Regions from separate parts of the Rhodovibrio salinarum DSM 9154 genome, predicted to be linked through region 2. Evidence: riboswitches for the same ligand, from Rfam matches in the RefSeq annotation. Region 2 holds a riboswitch; each other region holds the start of a gene.
The links. Region 2 has a riboswitch for thiamine pyrophosphate ahead of RHOSA_RS0102935 (ABC transporter substrate-binding protein). Riboswitches for the same ligand answer to the same signal wherever they lie in the genome.
Positions count from the first base shown of each region.

Region 1: linked by a shared signal. The riboswitch ahead of RHOSA_RS0118265 (NUDIX hydrolase) and the one ahead of RHOSA_RS0102935 (ABC transporter substrate-binding protein) in region 2 are both predicted to bind thiamine pyrophosphate.
Region 3: linked by a shared signal. The riboswitch ahead of RHOSA_RS22095 (ABC transporter ATP-binding protein) and the one ahead of RHOSA_RS0102935 (ABC transporter substrate-binding protein) in region 2 are both predicted to bind thiamine pyrophosphate.

Region 1 is NZ_KI911559.1:3,926,993-3,929,183, reverse strand. Features, by position in the region: gene RHOSA_RS0118275 (AI-2E family transporter) at 1-16, shown strand, start outside; gene thiD (bifunctional hydroxymethylpyrimidine kinase/phosphomethylpyrimidine kinase) at 102-914, opposite strand; gene RHOSA_RS0118265 (NUDIX hydrolase) at 911-1,369, opposite strand; TPP riboswitch at 1,402-1,534, opposite strand; gene RHOSA_RS23530 (LysR substrate-binding domain-containing protein) at 1,560-2,191, opposite strand, start outside.
Region 2 is NZ_KI911559.1:624,711-626,901, reverse strand. Features, by position in the region: gene RHOSA_RS0102940 (acetyl-CoA carboxylase carboxyltransferase subunit alpha) at 1-424, opposite strand, end outside; TPP riboswitch at 617-765, shown strand; gene RHOSA_RS0102935 (ABC transporter substrate-binding protein) at 912-1,895, shown strand; gene RHOSA_RS0102930 (cold-shock protein) at 1,979-2,182, opposite strand.
Region 3 is NZ_KI911559.1:2,540,300-2,542,490, reverse strand. Features, by position in the region: gene RHOSA_RS22100 (acetoin utilization protein AcuC) at 1-926, opposite strand, end outside; TPP riboswitch at 1,022-1,136, shown strand; gene RHOSA_RS22095 (ABC transporter ATP-binding protein) at 1,128-1,979, shown strand; gene RHOSA_RS0111755 (ABC transporter permease) at 1,972-2,191, shown strand, end outside.

The DNA.
Region 1 (2,191 bases), 3.3 Mb from region 2:
TCCGATCCTGCAATGAGGCGCGGTCGCGTCTTTGACGGCGCCTGAACCGCCGGTCGCCACGATACGCCAACGTCCCCGACTAAAACGCTGCGGGTCTGCCCTTAGCGCGGTTCGCGGGGCCAGAGGCGGTGAAAATGGTGCACCGGCCCGTGCCCGTGTCCGACATCGAGCGCGTCGCTCGCCGCGAGCGCGTCGTGCAGAAACGTCTTGGCCTCCCGCACGCTCTGCGTAACGCTTCGCGATGGCAGCAGCGCGGCGATGGCGGAGGACAGCGTACAGCCCGTGCCGTGATCGTTGCGGGTTGTGATCCGCGGGGCCGCGAACGTTTCCGTGCCCGCCGCTCCCGTCAGGAGGTCGGTGCTTTCGGTGCTGTCCTGCAGGTGCCCGCCTTTCAACAGCACCCATTCGGGACCCAAGGCCAGCAGGTCGGGCAGGTGTGCGCGCATGTCCTCGGCCGTCCAGTCGTCCTCGCGCCCCAGAAGAACAGCGGCTTCTGGAAGGTTCGGCGTGATCAGGGTCGCCATTGGCACCAGCAGGTCGCGGACGGCTGCGACCGCATCCGGGGCGAGCAGCGCATGCCCGCTTTTGGCCACCATGACCGGATCGAGCACGATGTTGCGGGCCGCGTGATGGCGTAGGCGGTCCGCGACGGCCTCGGCGACCTGCGCGTTGGCGATCATGCCGATCTTGACCGCGTCGATCCGCACGTCGTCGAGGACGGCATCGATCTGATCGGCGACGAAGCTGGGCTCTAGCGCGACGTAGGAACGGACCCCCTGGGTGTTCTGCGCCACCACGGCGGTGATCGCCGAGGTGGCATAGGCGCCGAGCGCCGAGAAGGTCTTGATGTCCGCCTGGATGCCCGCGCCGCCGGACGGGTCCGTGCCGGCGATGGTCAGTACGTTGGCGATCATGGTTGCGCCTCCGTCAGCAAATCCGCGGCCTGGCGTGCGACCTCGGCGACGTCGAGGCTGAGCGCGAGTTCGGATGTATCGAGATCCCGGATCGGAAACCAGCGGGCGTCCAGCGCGTCGTCGGCCGCGACCGGTTCGCCATGCGTCCAGCGGCACACCACCGCGATCAGGACGAAATGCCGGCGTACGCTGCCGTCCGTGTCCCGGTCAAAGGCGTCCACCGCGGTGGCAACACGAAGCGCCTCGGCCGATACGCCGGTTTCCTCCATCAGTTCGCGAACGGCGGCTTGTGCCAGCGGTTCACCCGGCTCGATCTTGCCGCCGGGAAAGCCCCATCGCCCCGCATCCGGCGGATTGGCCCGGCGGACCAGCAAGACCTGCGCTTCCCGAATGACCACGGCGATGGTTGCCGCGATGGGGCGCTCTGGCGAAGGAAATTCAGGTTGGTTCAGCATGGCGGCCTCGTCTGTTGAGGCCGGCAAGGAGGAGGGCGCGGCGTCCCCGTCCCTTCGCCGGCATGATCCGGATCAGGTTCAAAGGGTCACTGCGCTGCCCGGGCATTTGAGGATGCGGGGCCAGCAGAATCTCAGCCTCTTGTCGAGGCTCCCCTCGGTCGAGGGCATGGTATCAGCCTGGCGCGGGCAATCAACGCGCCCCGTCCGGCGGGCGTTGATTGCCAGGTGCCACCCGCTCCAGCGTCTCGCGGCGCAGGATCTCGGCCAAAGCCTCGGCACGGGGCGAGATGTTCGGTGCGCGGAGCAGGCGGAGTTCGATCGCCGGCAATTCGGGCAAGCCGAGGTCCGGTCCGACACAGGCAATGTCGGCGGGGGTGCCGTGCTCGGTGCGCACCGCGATGCCAAGCCCGGAGCGCAGTGCCGCCCAGATGCCCGGTAGGCTGGGCGTGGTGAGGGCCGCGCGCCAGCGCGTGCCCGACTGTTCGAGCGCGGTCAGGGTCGCCTGACGGAAGAGGCAAGGGTAGTTGAACAGCACGAGCGGCACGGTTTGGCGGTCGATTCTGCCAACCATCTCGGGCTGCGCCAGCCACCGCATCGGCAATGCGCAGAGACGTTCGCCCTCGGCCGGGCTGCCGGGCTTGGCAAAGGCGATGGCCACGTCGAGCCGTCCGGCGCGAACGTCCTCCGCGAGGCGGTGGTTTTCGCCGGCACGAACCTCGACGTGCACGGTGTCGTTTTTTTGTCCGAAAGACGTCAGTGTCGCGGGCATGACGTCGTCGAAGAAATCTTGGGGGAGGCCAAGCCGTACCGAAACCGTCGTGG
Region 2 (2,191 bases):
TCAGCCGCTGCGCCTTGCGATAGCCCTCGGGCCGGGCCATACCGAAGTTGTGACGCACGCGGGTGGCGGTATCGTGGCCCTTCTCCTGGCCGATCCAGACGCTGGAATAGCCGCGGAACCGCGCCAGACCACCCTGGATCGCCGAATCCTCGCCATATACGCGATCACCGGCCAAGGGCTGGAAATCGTCGACCAGCCGGCTGATGTAATCGCCGAAGTGCGGACGTTCGGGATGCCGGGCGACCTGCGTCTTCTGCCAGGGCGTCAGACGGGCGTAGGTCTGGCGCAGCAACCGCTCGGCCTTGGCCTGCAGCTTCTGCACCTCCTCCTGGATGTTGACCTCGGAATCGTCGGTCAGGTGACGCAGTTCCTCGATCTTACCCTCGAGTTCCGCGATCGGTTTTTCGAAATCCAGGAAGTGCATGTCGCAGACGCCGTGGTTGACACGTGAAGCGGGGACCGTACCGCGCCGCGCCGACGCGGGCGGGATGGCGCGCAACCTAGCGGGCGCGTCGCGCGGCGACAACCAGTCCGAACGTCCTGTTTGCGCACCGCCTCCGCAATTCGCGCGGGATGCTTGACCGCCTGCCCCAACCGGGCCAACGTGCGCGTCACGAAGCGTTCCGACGGGAGCCCCGGTGACAAGGGGCTGAGAAACCGGCCGGGCGGGCGCCGCCAGCGATTCTGGCGACCCTCGTTACGGCGGTGACCGTTCGAACCTGATCCGGGTCATGCCGGCGTTAGGGAACGGAATGCGGACCGGGGCTGGCGTGTATGCGGGTTTTGGCGTGTCTGACACCCCGCCTGTCTCCCCGGTCGGCGTTGCGCCATGCGTCTCATCCCGGATCTTCCGTCCACTTCCGCGCCGTCCGGCAAGGCTCCGGCGGCGCGCCCGAACGGAGGTCCGTGCCATGCCATTGATGCAATCGACGATCCGCTGTCTTACAGCGGTGCTTGCGCTGACCCTGCTGGCCCTGCCGGCGCGTGCAGCGGAGCGCGAGGAACTGACCCTCGTGCTCGACTGGTTCCTGAACCCCGATCACGCCCCGATCGTGATCGCCCAGGAGCGCGGCTTCTTCGCCGATGCCGGACTCGAGGTGACCCTGCAGGAGCCGGCGGACCCGAGCAATCCGCCCAAACTGGTCGCCACCGGCAAGGCGGATCTCGCCGTCTCCTACCAGCCCAACCTGCACATGCAGATCGACCAGGGCCTGCCGCTGGTGCGCGTCGGCACGCTGGTGGCGACGCCGCTCAACACCGTGATCACGCTGCAAGACAGCCAGATCGACAGCCTTGCCGACCTGGAAGGCAAAACGGTCGGCTACTCGGTCGGCGGTTTCGAGGAGACCATGCTGCAGGTGATGCTGACAGAAGCGGGCATCGACCCGAATTCGGTCGAGATGGTCAACGTCAACTTCGCGTTGTCGCAGTCGCTTCTGAGCGGCCGGGTCGACGCGATCGTCGGCGGCTTCCGGAACTTCGAAGTCAACCAACTGGCTTTGGAGGGCGCCGAAGCCCGCGTCTTCTACCCCGAGGCGCACGGCGTGCCGGCCTATGACGAACTGATCTTCATCGCCCATCGCGACCGGGTGGACGACGCCCGGCTCCGCCGCTTCCTGAACGCCATCGAGCGGGGGACGCAGTACCTGATCAACCACCCCGAAAAGAGCTGGGATATCTTCCGCGAAGACCGCCCGGACGTGCAGAACGCGCTCAACGAACGGGCCTTTCCGGACACCATCCCACGCTTCGCCCTCCGACCGGCCGCTCTCGACACCGCCCGCTACCAGCAGTTCGCCACGTTCCTGGCGCAGCACGACACGATCGACGAGGTGCCGCCGGTCACGCAGTACGCCGTCGAGCTACCGCCGCTCAACGCCTCGGCAACGCCGTAAACCACGCGTCACCCCAAAGAAAAAGCGCCCGCCGGAACCGGCGGGCGCTTTCAGTGATTGCGTTTGGCTGGAAAGCCGCGCGCTTACACCTCCTTGAGGTTGCCGGCAGCGGTTTTGCCGCGCTCGGTCACCATCTCGAAGGAAACCTTCTGGCCTTCGCGCAGGCCGTCCATGCCGGCCGCCTGAACGGCAGTGATGTGCACGAACACGTCCTTGCCACCATCATCCGGCTGGATGAAGCCGTAGCCCTTGGTGGTGTTGAAGAACTTAACAGTTCCGGTCGCCATGATGCTTTC
Region 3 (2,191 bases), 1.9 Mb from region 2:
GACCAGGGATTGTAGCCGCCACCGCCTAGCATCAAGGTGCGTGGCGCCAGGTCCATGACTGAACGGACGACCCGCCACAGCGCGGTATTGGACAGACCAAGCCGGCTCAAGGGATCGTCGGCGCAGGCATCGCTGCCGCCTTGGATCACGATGGCCTCCGGCTCGAAAGCGTCGATTAGTGGCAATACCGCGGCTTCCAGGACGTAGGCCATCTCATCGTCGTTGAAGTCGGGCGGCACTGGGATGTTGCGCGCCGCGCCGCCAGCAATGTCGCGGGCGGAACCTTTGACCGTCCCGTCGGCGGCCGTCGCCATTGGCCAGCGACCGTCCTCATGCACCGAGATCATCAGCACGCGTGGATCTCCGTGCAGGGCGTCCTGAACCCCATCGGCGTGGTGCGCATCGGTATCGAGGTAGAGCACCCGACTCAGCCCACTATCGAGCAGGGTCAAAAGCGCCAACACCGGATCATTGAAGTAGCAGAAGCCACTCGCCCGGTCGCGTTGGCCGTGGTGTGTTCCGCCAGCGGGGCTGTGCACCTTGCCCGGCCGGTCCAGTAACATCCGCGCGGCCAGGATCGAGCCGCCCGCCGCCGTTGCCGGGCGGCGGAACATTTCTGGGAAAATCGGATTACCGCGCGCCCCCAGGTCGTGACGGGCGCGCACCTCTGCGCTGGTGTGCTGGGTGCGTTCGGCTGCCTGGACCGCGGCGATGTAGGCCGGGTCGTGGAAGCGCGCCAACTGCTGGTGCGTGGCCAGCGGACTGTCGTGGTAGACGTTCTCCGGCAGCCAGCCCATTGCCCGGCATAGATCGATACAGGTGGATACCCGCGGGATCGACAGCGGATGCTTGGTGCCATAGCTGGAATGGCGATAGATCTCGCTGCCGATGAATTGCGGCGTGCACGCCTCTTGTCCGCTCGACATTTGGGCGGCAGGCTGGGGAAGTGGCGCATCGTGCATGGCGCACATGATGGTAAGGCCTATGCGCAGTACGGCAAGCCGAGCGCCACGAGACGCGTGAATTTCACCGGGGGAGCCGCGAGCCATGGAGCGGCTGAGAGGTCCCGTAGGGCGGGACGACCCCTTAACCTGATCCGGTTCGTACCGGCGTAGGGAGAGTGTGCATTGACCCAGTCAGACTGGCCCGCAGACGCCCTGGGCGGCGTCTGCGCCCGCCCCTTTTCCAACCTTCACACGCAAGCTCAGGCTCCCCGACAACCGGCCGCGCCGGGCGTGCGGGTACGCGGCGCCCACCTCGCCTTCGCCGGTGTGCAGCTGTTCGACCGCCTCGACCTGGACCTGCCGGCTGGGGAGATCACCTGCCTGTTGGGCCCGAGCGGGGTCGGCAAGACCAGCCTGTTGCGCCTGATCGCCGGGCTGGCAGACGCTGCCGGCGGCGACGTGAGCGACGGGCATGGCACCCCGCTGCAGGGGCGCATCGCCTATATGGCGCAGCAGGACCTGCTGCTGCCCTGGCTGTCGGCGCGTGCCAACGTTCTGTTGGGTCCTCGGCTGCGCGGTGAGACGGTCACGTGTGCGTTGCGGGCTCAGGCCGATGCGTTGCTCGACCGCGTCGGCTTGGGGAACGCTGCCGGCGCCCGCCCGAGTGAGCTGTCCGGGGGCATGCGCCAGCGGGTCGCCCTCGCCCGTACATTGATGGAGGACCGCCCGGTCGTCCTGATGGACGAGCCGTTCGCCGGTCTGGATGCGATCACCCGCTACGAGTTACAGGCGCTGGCCGCCGAGCTGCTGGCCGATCGCACGGTACTGCTGGTGACCCACGACCCGCTGGAAGCGCTGCGCCTGGGCCACAGGCTTCGTGTCATGGCGGGCCGGCCGGCGCGGCTCGACGACAGCGTGGCCGGACCACCTGGCGTGCCGCCGCGCCCCGCAGAGCAGGTTGCAGACCGACAGGGCCAGCTGCTGGACCGGCTGGCCGCTGCCAAACGCGCGCAGCAGGAGGTGGCCGATGTCTGAAGCCACGCTCCGTTTCGTGCGTCCAATGGCGATTTTCGCAGGGCTGCTCGTGTTCTGGCAGGGCGTGCAGTGGGTGAGTCAGGCGCCCGCCTACATTCTGCCCGGCCCTGTCGCGGTCGGCGAGGTGTTGTTTACGCGGTGGTCGCAGTTGGCGAACCACGCCTGGGTCACGTTCGCCGAAATCCTGATGGGGCTCACCCTCGGCCTGACGC